DNA from 3 places in the Massilia sp. UYP11 genome. Region 2 is predicted to be linked to each of the others. Evidence: riboswitches for the same ligand, from Rfam matches in the RefSeq annotation. Region 2 holds a riboswitch; each other region holds the start of a gene.

Region 1 (6,317 bases), on a different contig from region 2:
ATGTGATTCACGTTACTGGTCTCGAACAAGTTTTCCTCTTTGGGCCGGGACCCTTCGTACATCTTGAGGATCTCGCCTTCGACTTTCTCGGTCATTTTTCCTTGGCTGCCTTCGCCACCAGTGCGTCCAGGACCTGGCCGGTCGCGTTCATCAGCTGGCCCATGTCCTGGATCTTGTTGGATTGCGCCACCGTCGCCGGCGACACGACGTATTTGCCGTCGATGACGACGGTCGGGGTGCTGCTGGCCTTGTACGCTTCGGCGATCTGCGGCAGGCGCTTGAGCTTGGTCTGCACGCCGAACGAGTTCCACGCTTCCAGGAATTTCGCCTTGTCCAGGCCGTTCGCGGTGGCCCAGGCGATGATGTCGTCATCCTTCATCAGGCGCTTGCGCTCGACGTGCACGGCGCGGAACACGCGATGATGGTACTGCTCCAGCTTGCCCATGGCGTCGAGCGTCAGGAACAGGCGGGCTTCGGGATCGCTGGCGCCCTGGAACGGCAGCGGGATGCGGCGCATCACGATGTTGTCGCCCTGCTTCTTGACCCAGTTCACCAGGGTCGGCTCGAACGCGTTGCAGGCGCCGCAGTGGTAGGCGAAGAACTCGACCACTTCGACCTTCTTGCCCACGGTCTGGGTCGGCTGCGGGTTCGCGAGCACGGTGTATTCGGCGCCAACGCGCGGATCGGTTGGCGAAGCATTGGCGAAACCGGCGACCAGGGCAGCGGCAACGAGGGCGAAACGCAGGGTGCGCATAAAATCCTTCCGAAAGAATGAACGAACGACCGCGAGATTACCACTTTTTGTCAATTCCCTGTCCTGGGAGCGCAATTTTTTGCATTTGCTTACGCCTGAAACAGCCGTGTGGTGATTGTCAATCCATGCCGGCGGCGTCGTCAAGTCGTCAAGGGCGGCGCCCGCGCGCCTGTTCGAGCAGCGCGCAGATACGGGCGGCGCCCTCGGCCGTGCGCGGCCCCGCCCGGCTGGTCAGGTCGCCATCGATCTCGAACAGGTTGCCACGTTTGACCGCCGTCATGCCCTTGTAGGGTTGCCAGATCTTCCAGCCGGGATTCGTGGGATCGTCGCGCTTGCCGACCAGGATGACTTCGGGATCGGCTTCGATCACCGCCTCGACGCCAACCTCGGGCGCGATCGTCTTTTGCGCGCCGAACAGGTTGCGGCCGCCGCACAGGCGCAGGATGTCGCTGGCGACATGGTCGTCGTTGAGGGTGTACAGCGGACGGTCCCACACCTGGTAGAACACACCGACCGGCGGCCGCCCGGCGTAGCGCGTCCTGAGCGCCGCGATGCGCGCCCCGTAGTCGTGCGCCGCGCGCCGGGCCGCGGGCTCGGTGCCGAGCAGCCGGCCCAGGCGCAGCAGGTTGTCGCCGACCTGCTCCAGCCGGCTCGGCTCGCTGTAATAGACGGGAATCCCCAGCCGCGCCAGCTGCTCGACCTGGCGCGTCGGGTTGCCGCTATGCCAGACCACCAGCAGGTCGGGCTTCAGCGCCAGCACGCGCTCGACGTCGATCCTGTCGTAGCTGCCGACCAGCGGCAGCTTGTTGGCCGCCGCGGGATAGTCGCTGTAGTTCACGGCGCCGACCACGCGCGCGCCGCCGCCGGCCGCGAACAGCAGCTCGGTGACGTGGGGCGCCATCGAGATCACCCGCTGGGCCGGCCGCGCCAGCGTGACCGTGCGCCCGGCGTCGTCGACGACGGCGATCGCCGCGAGCGCGTTGACTGACGTTGCGGCCAGCACGGCCGCCAGCGCGGACTTCATGGCTTCAGAAGTCGAAGCGCAGCGACAGTTTCAGCTGGCGGCCGTCGCTCGGATAGATGCCGGCGCGGCAGCTGTAGGCCTGGCTGTAGTACTGGCGGTCGGCCAGGTTCAGGCCCGACACCGCCACTTCCCACGGGCCGAAGCGGCGCGCATAGCGGGCGTCGATCGTGGTGAACGACGGCATGCGGGTGCTGCAGCCGTTGGTGAAGTCGTTGCCGTAGCGCTGGCTGTCGACCCAATGGGCGCCGATGTCGGCGCTCTGGCCGTCGCCCGGCGTCCAGGCCAGGCGCGCGGTGACGACATGCCTGGGCACCAGCACCATCTCGCGGCCGGCGTTGGGGCCGTCGCGGAACTCGGCCTGCACGTATTGCCACGCGCCGGTCAGGCGCCAGGCCTTGGCGAAGATCGCCTGCCCTTCCAGCTCCACGCCCTGGCGCCGGGTCGGATCCAGGTTGGTGTTGGCGCCGAAGCCGATGGTCGGGTCGAAGAAGATCTCGTCCGTCAGGCGGTGGCGGAACACGCGCGCCGTCGCCTTGCGTGCCTCAGTGCCGGCGCTGACGCCCAGTTCCAGGTCGCGCGAGGTTTGCGGCTCCAGCACGTCCAGGGTCGAACGGTAGGCGTTCTCGTCGATGTTGGCGATGCGGTAGCTGCGGCCGGCCTTGGCGAACACGGTCACGCGTGGCATCACGTCGATGCTGCCTTCCACGGTCCAGGCGTTGAGCGACTGCCTGCGGTGCTCGCCCACGACCGGCGGGAAGGCCAGCGGGTCGCTGTAGTCCTTCTCGAAGCGCTCGTGGCGAGCGCCGACCGCCAGGCGGGCGTTGTGCGGCGCGTTCCAACGCAGTTCGTCGCGCAGGTAAAACGCTGTCGCGTCCTGGCGCGCGGCGCCGGCCGAGAAATCGGCGCTGACGTCGCGCTCCCAGCGGATCAGGTCGATGCCGGTGACAAACTCGTTGCGCTTGCCGCCGAGGTCGACGGTGTGGCGCAGGCGCGGCGAGAACTGGGTCTGCTCGGATTCGTAGATCGATGCCGAGGTACCGAAGAAAGGGGACACATAGGTCGACGCAACCTCGCGCTCGCGGTGCGACAGCTCGGCCGCCAGCTCGAAGGCGCCGACACGGTGCTCGACGAACGCGGTCAGGCGATCGGTGTCGAGCGAGCCGAAATCATCCGGCGTATTGCTCTGGGTCGGAATGGCCAGGAACTGCGCTTCGGTCAGCGAACCCGGCAGGCGCGAGTCGGACCGCGCGCTCTCGAAACGCAGGCCGGCGCGGCCATTCGGCGCATAGGCGAACTGCACGCCGCCGCTGAAGCTGGTCTGCTCGTAGCGGTTGTTGTCGCGGTAGTTATCGGTGCGGCGGTCGCTTACTGCGGCGTCGAACGACCATGGGCCGGCGCCGTGGGTGACCGACGCGCGCAGGTCGCGGTGGTCGAAGCGGCCGGCTTCGACGAACAGCGAGCCCGAAGTGCCATCCTTGCCGGCGCCGCGGCGGGTGACTATGTTGATCACGCCGCCGGTGGCGCCGTCGCCGTACAGCACGCTGCTGCCGCCGCGCGTGATCTCGATGCGCTCGACCGTGTCCACGGGAATGGTCGACAGCACCGTGTGCGCCAGCTCGTTCTCGTTCAGGCGCACGCCGTCGACCAGCACCACCGTGTTCTGGGCGCTGTTGGTGCCGAAGCCGCGCAGGTCGAGGCCGAAGTCGGGCGAGCCGTCCAGGCTCTGGCGGCCGAACACGCCGCCGATCTTGCGGATCGCGGCATTGACGTCAAGGGCGCCGGCGCTGCGGATCTGCTCGGCGGTGATGACGCTGGCGCCGATCGGCGTGGCCTGGGCCGGAAAGCGCGGGCCGGTGATGAGGACCGAAGGGATCGTGTGCTGGGCGGTTTCCTGGACGCTGTCCTGTGCTGCGGCCTGGGTGGCGAGGGCGGACAGGGCGACAGCGCAAGCCAGTGCGAGTGGCGCGCGGCGCGGTGCGGCTGCAAAAATCATGATGAATGTGTTCTCGATAAAAGGCACCGGCCTGCTTCCCCGCAGCCCGGAGTCAACGGAAACGCATGGCGCTTCCACCTGCTTTGGCCGGTATCCGGGCTGGCAAGCATGGCGGCCTCACCTTCCTGCGCGGCATGCACAGTGGTTGTCGAGAATGCCTGCCGCGCTGCAAATGCAGGCGCGGCGCTTGTTGACCGTTGCGGGGGCAGCACACTTCCATGGCGGCGCGTGGCGCGGCCATGTCGTGTTTCCCGTTTAACTTCGCGCGCCTGGAAGCGCGCGAGAGCACCAAAACGGGGCGATTATACCTTGACAAGATGCAGCCTGACCGGCCGCCGGCAGCTTGCTGCGGGATCGGCTACCATCGTTGTTTTCATGCTTCAGAAGGAACGGCCATGGCGCGTTTACCCACCTATTTCGTTTCGCACGGCGGCGGCCCCTGGCCGTGGATGCGCGAGCAGTACGGTTCGGCCTATGACCAGCTGGCCGCCTCGCTGGCCGCGCTACGCGCCGAGGCCGAAGGAAAGGCCCACGACGCCGTGCGCGCGGTGCTGGTCGTGAGTTCGCACTGGGAGACGCCGCAGTTCATGGTGTCGTCCGGCACGGCGCCCGGCATGATCTACGACTACGGCGGGTTCCCGCCGCACACCTACCAGGTCAAGTATCCGGCCCCGGGCGAGCCGGCGCTGGCGCGGCGCGTGGCTGACCTGCTCGAGGCCGCGGGTCACCCGGCCGCGCTGGACGCCGAACGCGGCTTCGACCATGGCACGTTCTCGATGCTGTACCCGGTCTATCCGGAAGCGCGCATGCCGGTGGTGCAGTTGTCGATCCGGCGCGACCTGGATCCGGCCGCGCACCTGGCGGCGGGCCGCGCGCTGGCGCCGCTGCGCGACGAGGGAATCCTGATCATCGGCAGCGGGCTGTCGTACCACAACCTGCGCCAGTTCGGGCCGAACGGGCGGGAGGCGTCACGCGCCTTCGATGGCTGGTTGCAGCACGCGCTGCTCGAACTCGATCCTGCCCAACGCGAACAGGCCATGCTGCGCTGGGAGGCGGCGCCGATGGCACGGGCGGCGCACCCGCGCGAGGAACACCTGATCCCGCTGATGGTGGCGCTGGGGGCGGCCGAACAGGAGGCGGCGGCCTGCGTCTATCATGAAGACGCGTTCATGGGGAATTTGACGGTGTCGAGTTTCAGGTTCGGGGCGGCGCCGCAGGCTTGAACAATTTGCTGCGGCTCCAGCACGTCGTACCCGCGGAGGCTGGTATCCAAGTACTGTCGGCGCCGTCGAAACGCTAGCAAACTTAGGTACCCGCCTTCGCGGGTACGACGGGTTTGGGCCAACGATGAAAACCGCGGCCCTGGGGCGGCCTTAGGTCCCGCGCTTGCCGCGCGCCGCTTCGTCGGCCTTTGCGGCCGCCTTCTCGGCCGCGATGCGGGCCTTCTCGGCCACCTCGGCCTGATGCTGGGCCAGGCTGGCCGCGCGCGACTCGGGCGTCTCGAGGCTGATGCGGCCCAGCGCACCCTGGCGGTAATCCTGCAAGAGCGTATGCGCCGCCTTTTCGTAATCAAAATCGCCGCCGCGCACGCGGAAACCACGGCGCTGGGCCACGCCTTCGATCACGGCCACGCCGTCCATGCCCTCGGTCTTGAAGCCGTAGCGCGCCGTGAGTAGTTGCGGATAGCGCTGCAGCAGCAGGTCGCCCAGGTATTCGGCCACTTCTTCCTCGACCAGCGCATTGGTGCCGATCGCGTGGCTGGCGGCCAGCATCAGGCCGTCGCTGGCCATGGCGATCTTTGGCCACAGCATGCCGGGGGTGTCGACCAGCACCACGTTCTTGTTCAGGTACAGGCGCTGCTGGGTCTTGGTCACGGCCGGCTCGTCGCCCACCTTGGCCACGCGCTTTTTCAATAGCGCGTTCATCAGCGTCGATTTGCCGACGTTCGGGATGCCCATGATCATGATGCGCAGCGGCTTGGTCGGCACGCCGCGGTGCGGCGCCAGCGACAGGGCCAGGTCCGGGATGCGGGCGACATCGGCCGGCTTCTTGGTCGTCATCGGATAGGCGGTCACGCCTTCCTGGGCATCGTAATAGGCTTTCCAGGCGGCAGTCGCGTTCGGGTCGGCCAGGTCGATCTTGTTCAATATCTTCAGGCAAGGGCGCTGACGAAACTTGCGCAGCTCTTCCACCAGCGGGTTGCAGCTCGCCTCGGGCAGGCGCGCATCGAGGACCTCGATCACCAGATCGATGTTTTCCATCTGCTCGGCCGCTTCCCGCTTGGCCGCGTTCATGTGGCCAGGGAACCATTGAATAGACATACTATTGCTCTCTTAATCTTTCGTCCAAGGCGCTATTTTACGCTGTGCGTCGACATAAACGGTGACACAACCGGTGCGGCGCCGCCACAACGCCGCTTTCCATCGCGCCCGCCGTTGAGCTAATGCAACACGGATGACCTATTCCACGCGCACACTGCCCTCTTGCCTGAACACGACGGAGACGGACATGCGTACACGGGAAAAACTGAAGCGGTCGCCGGCACG
Region 2 (6,317 bases):
TGCGGCCGCGCTCGTTGACATAGCTGAACGGGATCGTGGCCTTGCCGGAACCGAACAGCACGGCTTCCTGCGACGATTTCGGCAATTGCTCGAAAGGCTGGTCGAGGTCGAAGTCGTAATGGGCCGCCAGGCTCTGCAGCATCTGGAAGTAGAACTGGTTGCGGCGGTCCCAGCCCTTGACGGCGCCAGAGGCCAGCGACAGGTGCGGGAAGGCCACGATCCGCTTCGGATCGAAGAACTCGATATGGCCCAGGCCATCGCATTCCTGGCAGGCGCCCATCGGGTTATTGAACGAGAACAGGCGTGGTTCCAGCTCTTGCAGCGAGTAGCCGCACACATTACAGGCGAACTTGTTCGAGAAGACGGTTTCCTTCTCGAAATCCATTTCATAGACCACGGCGCGGCCATCGGCCAGGCGCAGGGCGGTCTCGAAGCTTTCGGCCAGGCGCTGCTTGATGTCCGGGTTCACTTTCACCCGGTCGATCACGACGTCGATGCTGTGCTTCTCGGTCTTCTTGAGCTTGGGCAGTTCATCGATTTCAACAATCTTCGCGGCATTGACGCCGCTGGCGATGCGAAAGCGCACGAAGCCCTGGGCCTGCATTGCCTGGAACAGGTCGCCGTGCTCGCCCTTGCGGCCGGCCACGACCGGCGCCAGGATCATCAGCTTGGTGCCTTCCGGCATGGCGAGCACGGCATCGACCATCTGCGACACGGTCTGGGCCGCCAGCGGCTGGTGCGGGTGCTGCGGGCAATACGGCGTGCCGACGCGCGCGTACAGCAGGCGCAGGTAATCGTGGATCTCGGTGACGGTGCCGACGGTCGAGCGCGGGTTGTGCGAGGTCGCTTTCTGCTCGATCGAGATCGCCGGCGACAGGCCCTCGATCAGGTCGACGTCCGGCTTTTCCATCAGCTGCAGGAACTGGCGCGCATAGGCCGACAGCGATTCGACGTAGCGGCGCTGGCCTTCGGCATACAGGGTGTCGAAGGCAAGCGACGACTTGCCCGAGCCCGACAGGCCGGTGATCACGATCAGCTTGTTGCGCGGCAGGTCGAGGTTGATGTTCTTCAGATTGTGCGTGCGGGCACCACGAATGCGAATTTCTTCCATTAAGTTGGGCAGACTTTCTATCAGTTTTTGCGGGGCCGCAGACGCCAGCGGCGCGGTAGGCGGGCCAATCGGGGAGAACCCGTAAGTGTAGCGCGTTTTTGTTTCGGCTGTACATCTATCCAGTGGTTGGCGTACCATGGATGCCCGTATGGCATGCCTTTCTGGAAAGCGGCGAGCGCCGCAGACAGCCGGGTCTGTCGTATGTGGGCCATTCTCCGGGCGCTTCAATGACAAAACGCTCAGAAAGCGAAAAAATTGTTGGATCCGGAATGCGATGACCGTTTTTCGGGCTGGATTGCACCGTTTAGAACGCTGACTCCAGCCAGTAAAATCCACTTTTGAAACCGCGTCGCTGGCCTCATAATATTGAATTGCAACACCACAGTTCCCTGACGCTTAGTCAACTGCAGAGTCAGGGCTCACAACATTATCCAAGGACACATCATGGCATCAGTCAACAAGGTCATCATCGTCGGCAACCTGGGCCGCGATCCGGAAATTCGCTACATGCCGAGCGGCGACGCCATCGCGAACATCGCGGTCGCCACGTCGTACAAGTCGAAAGACCGTAATACCGGCGAACAGAAAGAACTGACCGAGTGGCACCGCATCTCCTTCTTCGGCCGCCTGGCCGAGATCGTGGGCCAGTACCTCAAGAAAGGTTCGTCGGTCTACGTCGAAGGCCGCCTGCAGACTCGCAAATACACCGACAAGGACGGCATCGAGCGCTACGCCACCGACATCATCGCTGAAAACATGCAGATGCTGGGCGGTCGCCAGGGTATGGGCGGCGACAGCATGGGCGGCGGTATGGGCGGCGGCATGGACGACGACTACTCGGCCCCGCAGCGTCCGGCCCCGCGCCAGGCGCCACCGGCCCCGGCCGCACGTCCGCAGCCGAAACCGGCGCCGAACTTCTCGGATATGGATGACGATATTCCGTTCTGAGGCTGCCAGTCTGATCAGTACGACGAACCCTGCGAGTGCACCACTCGCAGGGTTTTTTTATATGCGGTGATCCACTCGCCTGGCCTGGAACGGCACTCGGCTACCGTTGATATGCAAAATATTCCCGTCCGCCCTTGGCCCGCAGTGCGGCGACGATGTCGTCGAACTCGTCGCCGGCCTCCCACGTGATGGCGCTCGCCCGATTCATGCCGCCGTACCCGGAGGGGTAGACGACACCCCGCGCTCGCCTTGCTAGCGCCGCTCCGCCTTCAGGAACAACCCGTGCGCCGGCGCGAAGTTCGCATGCAGCGGCAGGTAAGCCGCGCCGATCACCTTGGCCGTCATCCCGATCGTCCCCGCCATCACCAGCGGCCGCTCGGTGCCCTGCCAGCTGTAGCGCGTCATCTGCTCCTGCATCGCGGCGATCAGGCGTTCGAGCAGGGGCCGGCTGACGGCGCCGTCGACGATCACGCCATCCAGGTCGAGCAGGCAGGCCGCACCGGTCACGCCGAAGGTGATCGCATTGGCGGCTTCCTCGATCCATTGCAGGGTCACCGCTTCCCACGGGCCGCTCAACAGGCGGTCGTCGTTGAAGGCGAGCGGCGCCAAGCCCGCCTGCGCATGCATTTCTTCCAGCCGCACCAGCGAAGCCGCCCCGAGCAATTGCGGCGCCACGCCGCGTTCGTCCGTTCCAGCCAGGCCCAATGGCATCGAACCGATCGCGCCGGCGTTGCCGAACTGGCCGCTGTGCGGCTCGCCATCGATCACCAGGCCGCCGCCGACCAGGGTGTCGACGAACACGTACAGATAGCTTTTCAGCGTGCGTCCGCGGCCGGCAACCAGTTCGGCCACGCAGGCTGCGATCGTGTCCTTGGCGAAGTCCACGCGGAGCGGCGTCATGGCTTGCAGGCGGATGCGCAGGTCGACCCGGCGCCAGGCTTCGGCCTGATGCGGCAGCAGGCTTTCCAGGCCATGCCAGGTGCCCAGCGTGAGCGGGGCGGCCAGGCCGATGCCGGTCAGGCGCGGCGCCAGTTCCGGGCCAAGAAAGGCGTCCACCTCGCGCAGCCTGGCGTCGATGGCGGCGAAAACCTGTTCCACGTCGGGGCTGGCGTAGGGCGTCGACGACTGCCAGCGCAGCGCGCCCGTGAAATCTAGCAGCACCACGTCCAGCGCGCGCCTGCCGATCTGGATGCCGATCGAGAACGCGCCTTCCGGATTCAGGGCGATCGGCTGCGACGGCTGGCCGACCTTGCCGCGCACGGCGTCGCGCTTGACCACCAGTTGCTCGTCCAGCAGGCGGTTGATGATCACCGAGGCCGTTTGCGTACTGAGCTTGGTCAGGCGCGCGACTTCGGCCTTGGGCAGGCTGCCATGGGTGCGGATCGCCTGCAGCACGACCCGCTCGTTGAACTCGCGCATGCCCACCTGGTTCGAGCCGACGGTGCGCAGCAGCGGCATCGTGGCGGGATCAACGGCGGGAGACGGTGCGTTATAGGGCGGCATGGCGCGGCGTTCGATGGGCAGGGCAGCGGGAGACGGCAAGTATACGTCCTTCCGCTAAATAAACCTATGCGACTTATTTTTCGGGCCGATCGGGCGCGGTTGGTTGCCGCGCCGGGCCTCTTCGCGCTTGCCTGCCAAGAAATAATGCGGTGACAAGCGATCGAACTTGGCGGTAGAATCGCGCCCAATCAAGTGAATGGTGCCTTCCTGCTCGTCTGCAGGGAGGTGAAACGGGAAGCCGGTGACGTGCGCGATAGCCATCGCGCGCCAGTCCGGCGCAGCCCCCGCTGCTGTAAGCCTGACGACCCCGGTCGAACGCCACTGTGCCCCGTGCACGGGAAGGCAGGACCGGGGAAGGAAGACGGCGAGCCAGAAGACCGGCCATCCACGATGCATCCGTACGTCCCGGGGTGAGGGCGTGCCTGTCGGTTGTTCGTCGTTCCTTCTTCGTTTGCTCGCATCATGCGCTGCGATCGTTCGCCCATGCGGCGCGCGCAAGCGTCCCTGTTCATCGTGGAAGGATGACGGCTGCCTGTTGTCGTGCGCGCGTCAAGCGCGCAGCTGAAAGGTCGACGTTCACATGAACACGCTTCTCCTGGTCCGCATCCGCGCTGCGCTGACGTTTCTGCTCGCCTCGTTCTTGCTCACCTCGTTCCTGCTCGCCTGCATGGCGGGCTTTCAGCACGCCAGCGCCGCCACCCTGTTCGCGGTGGTCACCGAGCGCGCCGCGCCGGGCGCCGTCGAAGCCGCCCATCGCCACCTGGCCAGCCATCCGCAAGACCGCATCCTGCTGCGCACCCCGGCCCAGCTGATGGCCGCGGGCGAGCGCGAAGTGGCGCAGTGGATCGGCGGCGCCGACACCATCCTGGCGGTGTCGCTGTTCGGCGACCCGGCGCGGCGCATGAAGGATGCCCTTGCGCGCCACGCCAGGCCGCACGCCGCCGTGCTGGCGCTCAACGGCGAAGCGACCCTGAACCTCATGACGCGCTCGCGCCACGGCAGCCTGGCCGGCTTCTCGCCCGAGCTGCTGCGCCAGCTCTCGGGCGAAGCGCCGCCGCAGGCCGCGCTGCGGGCGGCCGAGGGCGACCCCGCCGCCCGCCACTGGCTGGCCGCGCGCCGCGTGTGGCAGGCGGGCGGCGTCGACAACACCGCGGAACTGATGCGGCACCTGCTCGCGCCAGGCACGCCCCTGGCCGATCCGCGGCCGGAGCCGACCCTGCGCCTGCGCAGGGGGCAGCGCGAGCTGCAGGACGCCGGCGCCTGGGGCAATGCGTCGACGCTCGGCTTGCGCGAGCGCCCGACCGTGGTCGTGCTCGACCTGGCGAACATGGATGGCGTGGTGCCCGCGGCGCTGTGCCGGCGCATCGAAGAGTTCGGCCAGCCCTGCGTGCAACTGCTCACGCGCTGGGGCGGCGCCTCGCGCGAAGCGCTCGAACGGCTGCCCGAGCTGGTGGCGCCGGCGAAACCGGCCGCGCTGGTGGTGCTGCAGGACTTCGTGGTCGGCGCCGCCGAGGGCCGGGAGGCGGTGGAGGATGCTTTCAAGCGTTTGGACATCCCGGTGTTCAAGGCGATCCGCCTGTCGGACCGCACCGCGATGCAGTGGCAGCTGTCGCCCGACGGCTTGCCGCCCGATTCGGTCCAGTACCGCGTGGCCCTGCCCGAGCTGCAGGGCATCGGCCAGCCGATGGTGGTGGCGGCCCTGGGCCAGGCCCGGCGCGACCGCCAGACCGGCATCGAGAACCGTCCGCCCGTGTTGCTGCCGGCCGAAGTCGACCGCCTGTCGGGGCGCGTGGCGCGCTGGCTGGCGCTGCGCGCCAAATCGAACGCGGACAAGAAGATCGCGATGGTCTACTACAACCATCCGCCGGGCCGCCAGAACATCGGCGCCGACAACCTCAACGTGCCGGAGTCGCTGTTCGGGATGCTGCATGCGCTCAAGGCGGCGGGTTACACGGTCGGCGAGCTGCCGGCTTCGCCCGAGGCGCTGCTCGACATGATCATGGCGCGCGGCGTCAACCTGCCGGAAGACCGCGCCGCCCTGCGCGAAATGGCCGGCGCCGTCAACGGCGTCCCGGCGCAGGAGTACGCGCGCTGGTTCGCGACCCTGTCGCCGCGGGTGCGGGGCGAGATGCGGGACGGCTTGCTGGGGCGCCTGCATGCCGACGTGCTGGCGGCCGAAAAGGCCGGCGAACGCGCGCTGGGCCGCAAGCAGGCCGCGACCGTGATCGAGGAGCTGCTGCACCTGGTCGAAGGCGTCGATCACCCGCAGCGCGTGCAGGCCACACGCGACCTGCATGCGCTGGAAGACGGCTATATGGCCTGCCTCGACGAAGCCAGGGCGCGTGCCTGCCAGTCGCTTGCGCCCCTTTACCGGCGCCTGATCGGATACGGCATCGAAGGCATGCGCGGCTGGGGGCCGGCGCCGGGCAAGGTGATGGTCGACGGCGGCAAGATGCTGGTGCCGGGACTGGTGTTCGGCAACGTCTTCATCGGCCCGCAGCCGCCGCGCGGCTGGGAAGTGGACGAGGAACTGCTGCACGCAAACACCAGCATCACCCCGCCGCACCAGTTCCTGGGCTTCTATCACTGGATCCGCGACCGCTTCAAGGCCGACGCCGTGGTGCACGTGGGCCGCCACTCGACCTATGAATTCTTGCCGGGCAAGGCCGTCGGCCTGTCGAGCGACGATTATCCGAGCCTGATCGCGAGCGACCTGCCGGGCATCTACCCGTATATCGTCGACGGCGTCGGCGAA
Region 3 (6,317 bases), on a different contig from region 2:
CACAGGTCGAGATTGTGGACCGGCGCGCCGCTGGCGCGTTCGAGCAGCATCGGGTCGATGAAGTCGGGGCCGCACTTGAACACCCGCACGCGCTTGCCCATGCGCACGAGACGCCGCGCCAGCGCGGCAGTCACCGTCGTCTTGCCCTGGCCGGACGACATCGCCGCCACCAGGACGATACGGGCGCCGGTCACCATTCGGTCCCCGCCTGGGCCGCGATGCCCGCCTTGAACGCATGCTTGACCACGTTCATTTCGGTGACGGTATCGGCCACCGCGATCAGTTCCGGCGGCGCGGCGCGGCCGGTGATCACCACGTGCTGCATCACCGGACGATCGAGCAGGTCGGCGATCACGGTGTGCACGTCGAGGTATTTGTACTTTAGGGCGATATTCAGTTCGTCGAGCACCACCATCCCGATCGCGGGATCGGACAGGAACTGCCGGGCCAGCGCCCAGGCTTCCTCAGCCTTGGCGATGTCGCGCTCGCGGCTCTGCGTTTCCCAGGTATAGCCTTCGCCCATCGCATGGAAGCGCACCTCGTCGGGAAAGCGCCGCAGGAAGGTTTCTTCTCCGGTCGACATGGCGCCCTTGATGAACTGGATTACGCCCACCTGCATGCCGTGGCCGAGCGCGCGCGCCACCATCCCGAACGCGCTCGAGCTCTTGCCCTTGCCGTTGCCGGTGTTGACGATGACGATGCCGATTTCCTTGTCGGCCGCAGCGATTTTTGCATCGATGACCGCCTTCTTGCGCTCCATGCGGGCGCGGTGGCGTTCGTTCAGGGCAGCGGTCTGGTCTGGCGTCATGTCGGTCATGCGGAACCCTCCTTGGGGATGAAGATGCGGCGGCCTCCGTGTTCGATCATGTCGATCGGATGGCCGAGGTAGTCGCCCAGCAGCGCCGGGCGCATGATCTGGTCGGTGGGGCCGGCGGTCCAGCGGCCATCGCCCATGAGCAGCAGCACGTGGGTCGAGATGCGCGCAGCCAGGTTCAGGTCGTGGCCGATCATGACCACGGTCCGGTTCTGCTCGCGGCACAGGCGGGCCAGGAGCCCCATCACGCTCACCTGGTGCGCCAGGTCGAGCGCATTGGCCGGTTCGTCCAGCAGCAGCAGCGGCGTTTGCTGGGCCAGCAGGGCGGCGATCGCCACCCGCTGGCGCTCGCCGCCGGACAGGGTGCGCACGTCGCGCGCGGCCAGGTCGTCCACTTCCATCGAGGCCAGGGCCTGCAGGGCGGCCTGGTGGTCGTCGCTGCCCTCCCAGTAGCGGTCGGCGTGGTAAGGGTGGCGCGCCGACAGCACACTCTCCAGCACCGTGTAGGCAAAAGCGTCGTGGCGCGACTGGGCCAGGAAGGCGCGCTCGCGCGCCAGCTCGGTCAGCGGCCAGTCTCTCAGCGCCCGGCCGTTCACCTGGACCGATCCGGCGTTGGGCGGCTGCAGGCCGGCCAGGGTGCGCAGCAAGGTGCTTTTTCCGGCGCCGTTGCGGCCGATGACGCTCCAGCATTCGCCGGCGCGGGCGGTCCAGTCGAGGCCCCGCACCAGGGTGCGCTCGCCGACGGACAGCAGCAGGTCGAGGGTGGAGATTGTGCTCATTTCGTGCTCATTTGCGCAGGCGGTGCAACTGGTAGAGGAAGACCGGTGCGCCGATCATCGCCGTGATGGCGCCGGCCGGCAGTTGCTGCGGCGCGACGATGGTGCGCGCCAGCGTATCGCACAGCACCAGGAAGGCGCCGCCGGCCAGCACGACGGCCGGGATCAAGACCCGGTGGTCGGGCCCGAAGGCGAAGCGGCAGGCGTGCGGCACGATCAGGCCGACGAAGCCGATCGAGCCGGCGCTGGTGACCGCGCTGGCGGTGAGCAGGGCCGAGACGAAGAACAGGCCCTTGCGCAGCGCGCCCACGCGCACGCCCAGCGTCACCGCATTCTCGGCATGCAGCGCGACCATGTTCATGGCGCGCGCATTGCGCATGGCATACAGGAGGCAGCCCGCCAGCACCAGCCAGGGCGCCAGGCGCAGCGGTGCGCCAGCCAGGTCGCCGATCAGCCAGAAGATCATGCTGCGCAGGCGCCCCTCGGGCGCGATCGACAGCATCAGGGTCACGATCGAGCCGCACAGGGCCGAGATGATCACGCCGGTCAGGAGCAGCATCGAGGCGCCGGAGTCAAGCGCCTGGTCGCCGCGCAAGCCGCGCCGGGCCAGCAGGTAGAGCAGCATGGCCACGCCGATGGCCCCCACCAGCGCGGCGGCGTCGACCATCAGCGTGGAGGCCATCAGGAGCAGCGCCAGCAGGGCGCCCACCGAGGCGCCCGACGACACGCCCAGCACGTACGGATCGGCCAGGGGGTTCCTCAGCAGCGCCTGCATCATGAGGCCGGCCAGGGCCAGCGCGCCGCCGGTCGCGAACGCCACCAGCGCGCGGCTGGCGCGCAGCTCGAGCAGGGAAGCGGAGAGCGAATCGGGATGGCCGCTGGCGAGCTGGCGCAGCGCGCCGGGAATCTCGTCCAGCGGCACCCGGATCGAACCGGTCATGCCCGCGAACAGCAGGGTGGCAATGGAAAACGCCAGCATGGCGCCGACGATGAGCGTGGCGCGCTGGCGTAGCGGCGGGACGGATGCTTGCATGCTGGCCTGTCGGTGTCGGACACCCGCGGCCTGGTTGCCGCGGGCAGGGGTTATAGCTTAACGGATGCCGTAGCGCAGGGCCGCGAACCAGGTGCGGCCGCTGGTGCCGTAGTTGCGCGCGATCTCGTACTGCTTGTCGGCGACGTTGTCCAGGCGCATCAGCAGCGACCAGTCGGGCGTGAATTGCCAGGTCGTGTGCAGGTTCAGCAAACCGTAGCCGCCAAGGCGACGGTTGTTGGCGGCGTCGTCGAAACGCTCGCCCGACACCGTCAGTTCAAGGCCGGTCTTGAGCGTGCCCATCGTGTAGTCGGCGCCGAAGCTGGCGTGCTTCTTCGCACGGCGCGCCAGTTGCTTGCCGGTGGTCTCGTCGCGCGGATCCTGCCAGTCGAGGCTGGCGCGCAGGTCGACGCCCATCAGGCGGGTGCTGCCTGCCAGCGAGAAGCCTTCGAGCAGCCCTTCGTTGACGTTGTAGGCGCAGCTGCGGTTGACGCCGTCCGGGCACGGGGTGCTCGACACGATCATGTCGGTCAGGCGGTTGTGGAAGTAGGTCGCATCCAGCCGGTAGCCGTTGCCGTCGTAGCGCAGGCCCACTTCGCGGTTGCGGCCTTTCTCGGGCTTGTTGGTTTCCAGGCCGTAGCCGGGGAAGTACAGCTCGTTGAAGGTCGGGGCGCGAAAGCTCGTGCCGACGCTGGCGGTGGCGCGAAGGCCGTTGCCGAAGTCATAGCCATAGCCGGCGGCGCCGGTGTTCTTGCTGCCGTAGACCGAGCGGTCGTGGCGCGCACTGACGTCGGCCAGGTGAGGGCCGCGCCTGGCCGAGTAGGCGGCCGCATACGAATTGGTGATGCGCGACCGGCGCATCGAGTCGACTTCTTCCTTGCGGTGCGTGTACAGCAGTTGCAGGGTGTCCTGGCCGATGGCGATGTCGTTCTGCCAGCTCAATTCGTCCTGCCGGGTGTCGATCCGGCTGGCGCCGGACGGCGTCGCATTGGTGAAGTTGCCCGACTTGTCTTCCGAGCGCGCGTACTGCACCGTGCTGTGCCAGTTTGGCAGGATCTGGTTGCGCATGAAGACCGCGGCGGTATTCAGGTCGTTGTCGCTGTGGACGTCGTAGCTGGCGGCGCCGCTGTCGTACTGGCTGTACAGGCGGCTGGCCAGGAACTGGGCCCCGATCTCGTGGCCCGGCGCGAGCGCCATCGTCACGCGACCGTTGGCGTTGCGGCGACGGTAGCCGTCTTCGTCCGGGTTGTAGCCAAAGGCGCCCGGGCGGGTCGACGAGAAACCGTCCGAGTCCTCGTAGCCGGCGCCGAACGCGTAGCTGACGGCGTTCGGGCCGCCGCTGCTGCCGTAGATGCCGGCATCCAGCTGGCGGGTGGCGTTGCTGCCCACGCCGACCGAGCCCGTGACCACCGGCGCGCCCTCGCCCTTGCGGGTGAAGATCTGGATCACGCCGCCGATGGCGTCGGCGCCGTACAGGGTGCTGAGCGGGCCGTAGACGATCTCGATGCGGTCGATGGCGCCCAGCGGGATTGCGTTCCAGCTGGCGGTGCCGGTGGTCGCCGAACCGAAGCGCACGCCGTCGATCAGGACCACGGACTGGTTGGCGTTGGCGCCGCGGATGAAGACGCTGGTGGCGGCGCCGGCCGCGCCGTTGCGCGAGATTTCGATGCCGCGCTGGCGGCGCAGGATGTCGGCCACCGAACCGGCGCCGGAGCGCGCGATTTCTTCGGCGCCGATGACGGTGGTGTCGGCGATGACGTCGGCGGCGCGCTGCGCGGTGCGGGTCGCGGTGACGACCACGGTGTCGGCGGTGGGCGTGGCGTCAGGCGCAGGAGCAGGCGAAGGAGCCGGTAAAGGAGCGTCGGCGACGGCGGCGGACGAGATGACGGCGAGGGCAAGCGAGACCGCGGCGGCTTGCCGGGTTACTGGAAAATTCATGAATTGTTTCTTATCAAGGGCAACCAGCCGACGTCCCCGTAGGCCAGATTGAACGGCATCGCGCGAGGCGACGCCACCTTTTGGCCGGTATCCGGGCTGACAAGTATGGCCGTCCGACCTTCCCATGCTCGCGCACAGTGGTATGAGGGGGCGGTTTGCCGCATGGCTCGGGGAGAGCATGCGGCACTTGCTTACCGTTGCGGGGGCAGCACACGTTGGCCCTTGAAAGGAGCTTCGTGTTTCCCGTTTAACTGCGACTGCGAACGCAGGCGCGAGCACCAAAACGCGCCCATTATAAGGCGTCGTCAGGTTTCCAGCATCATCACTTCGCCATAGTCGATCCGGTGTGGCGCCTGGGCCGCACGTAGCGCGGCATCGAGTAGCGTGCCGCCGAGGTACAGGGAATGCAGGAGGCGCATGGTGCCGGCGTGGCAGACGATCAGGGCCTGTGGGTGTTCAGCGCGCCGGATATCGGCATCGAAGGCCGCCACGCGCGCGGCCACGTCCATCACGCTTTCGCCACCGCCGGGGCGGTAATGCAGCAGGTCGGCGCTCCAGGCGTCGATCTCGGCGCGGGGGATGTCGTCCCAGCTGCGCATTTCCCAGGCGCCGAAGTCGATCTCGGCCAGGCGGGCGTCGAATACCGGCGCCGGCGAAAGCCGCTGCGCCAGGACCGCGCTGCGGATCAGCGGGCTGGCGTAGACCGGCATCGCGCCGGGCAGTCCCTGGCCCGCCAGTGCGGCCAGCACCCGTTCGACGTCGGCCTGGTTCGCCGCCAGGTCGCTGCGACCGTAGCAGTGCCCGGCCGGCACCTCGGGCCGTGGGTGGCGCACCAGGTAGAGGCGCATCAGCCCAGCGCGCCGCGGCCGAGCGTGGCCAGCACCGCGAGATAGATCGCCACCTCTGCCAGCTGCTGCACGGCGCCGAGGCAGTCGCCGGTATAGCCGCCCAGCCGGCGCGTGAGCTTGCGGGCCAGCCAGCAGGTGACCACCATGGCAGCGACCACGGCGGCGGCGATCGCGGCCAGGTCGAGCAGGCCGAAGGCCAGCAAGCCAAGCGCGGGCAGCAGTGCGGTGACGGCGGCGATGCCGAACTCCCGATCGCTCATGCGCACCGCCAGCGGCTTGGCCTTGCCCTCGGCGCGGGCGTACTCCATCTGCCAGATCAGGGAGGTGGCGGCCAGACGTGAGAGGGGATGAGCCAGCAGCAGGGCGCCGATGGCGCTGGCTGGCGGCAGGCTGGCAAGCAGGGCCAGCTTCGCACCGAGCATGCACACGATGCCGATCGCGCCATAGGCGCCGACGCGCGAATCCTTCATTATCTCGAGCGCGCGTTCCTTCGTCATGCCGCCGCCCAGGCCATCGCAGGTGTCGGCGAAGCCGTCTTCATGGAAGGCGCCGGTGAGGTAGATGGTGGCCGCGGTGGACAGCACGGCCGCCACCGGCGCGGGCAGCCAGTGCGCGGCCACCAGGTAGACGAGCGCGCCGATGCCGCCGACCACGACGCCCACCAGCGGGAAGTAGCGCGACGCGTGGTTCAGCCAGCCTGGTTCGAAACCGACCCAGCGCGGAATCGGCAGCCGCGTGAAGAACTGCAGCGCAATGAAGAACAGGCGCAGCTGGTGCGTCATGCCGAGCGTTCGCTGACCTGCGCCGAGGCGAAGGTGGTCATCTCGTTGAGGAAGTTGGCGGCGGCGTGCAGCAGGGGCAGGGCGAGCGCGCTGCCGGTGCCTTCGCCCAGGCGCAGGCCAAGGTCGAGC

The links. Region 2 has a riboswitch for cobalamin ahead of ABIB38_RS00430 (cobaltochelatase subunit CobN). Riboswitches for the same ligand answer to the same signal wherever they lie in the genome.
Region 1: linked by a shared signal. The riboswitch ahead of ABIB38_RS15350 (TonB-dependent receptor family protein) and the one ahead of ABIB38_RS00430 (cobaltochelatase subunit CobN) in region 2 are both predicted to bind cobalamin.
Region 3: linked by a shared signal. The riboswitch ahead of ABIB38_RS23585 (TonB-dependent receptor domain-containing protein) and the one ahead of ABIB38_RS00430 (cobaltochelatase subunit CobN) in region 2 are both predicted to bind cobalamin.

What each region holds. Positions count from the first base shown of each region.
Region 1 is NZ_JBNDJE010000011.1:369-6,685, forward strand. It holds gene ABIB38_RS15335 (hypothetical protein) at 1-95, opposite strand, end outside; gene ABIB38_RS15340 (thiol:disulfide interchange protein DsbA/DsbL) at 92-754, opposite strand; gene ABIB38_RS15345 (cobalamin-binding protein) at 903-1,778, opposite strand; gene ABIB38_RS15350 (TonB-dependent receptor family protein) at 1,783-3,771, opposite strand; cobalamin riboswitch at 3,840-4,079, opposite strand; gene ABIB38_RS15355 (DODA-type extradiol aromatic ring-opening family dioxygenase) at 4,167-4,994, shown strand; gene ylqF (ribosome biogenesis GTPase YlqF) at 5,145-6,092, opposite strand.
Region 2 is NZ_JBNDJE010000001.1:92,722-99,038, reverse strand. It holds gene uvrA (excinuclease ABC subunit UvrA) at 1-1,111, opposite strand, end outside; gene ssb (single-stranded DNA-binding protein) at 1,556-2,059, shown strand; gene ABIB38_RS00435 (ROK family transcriptional regulator) at 2,312-3,601, opposite strand; cobalamin riboswitch at 3,743-3,962, shown strand; gene ABIB38_RS00430 (cobaltochelatase subunit CobN) at 4,143-6,317, shown strand, end outside.
Region 3 is NZ_JBNDJE010000037.1:6,090-12,406, forward strand. It holds gene ABIB38_RS23565 (cobyrinate a,c-diamide synthase) at 1-197, opposite strand, end outside; gene cobO (cob(I)yrinic acid a,c-diamide adenosyltransferase) at 191-817, opposite strand; gene ABIB38_RS23575 (ABC transporter ATP-binding protein) at 814-1,593, opposite strand; gene ABIB38_RS23580 (FecCD family ABC transporter permease) at 1,601-2,623, opposite strand; gene ABIB38_RS23585 (TonB-dependent receptor domain-containing protein) at 2,681-4,558, opposite strand; cobalamin riboswitch at 4,624-4,856, opposite strand; gene ABIB38_RS23590 (histidine phosphatase family protein) at 4,864-5,406, opposite strand; gene ABIB38_RS23595 (adenosylcobinamide-GDP ribazoletransferase) at 5,406-6,188, opposite strand; gene cobT (nicotinate-nucleotide--dimethylbenzimidazole phosphoribosyltransferase) at 6,185-6,317, opposite strand, start outside.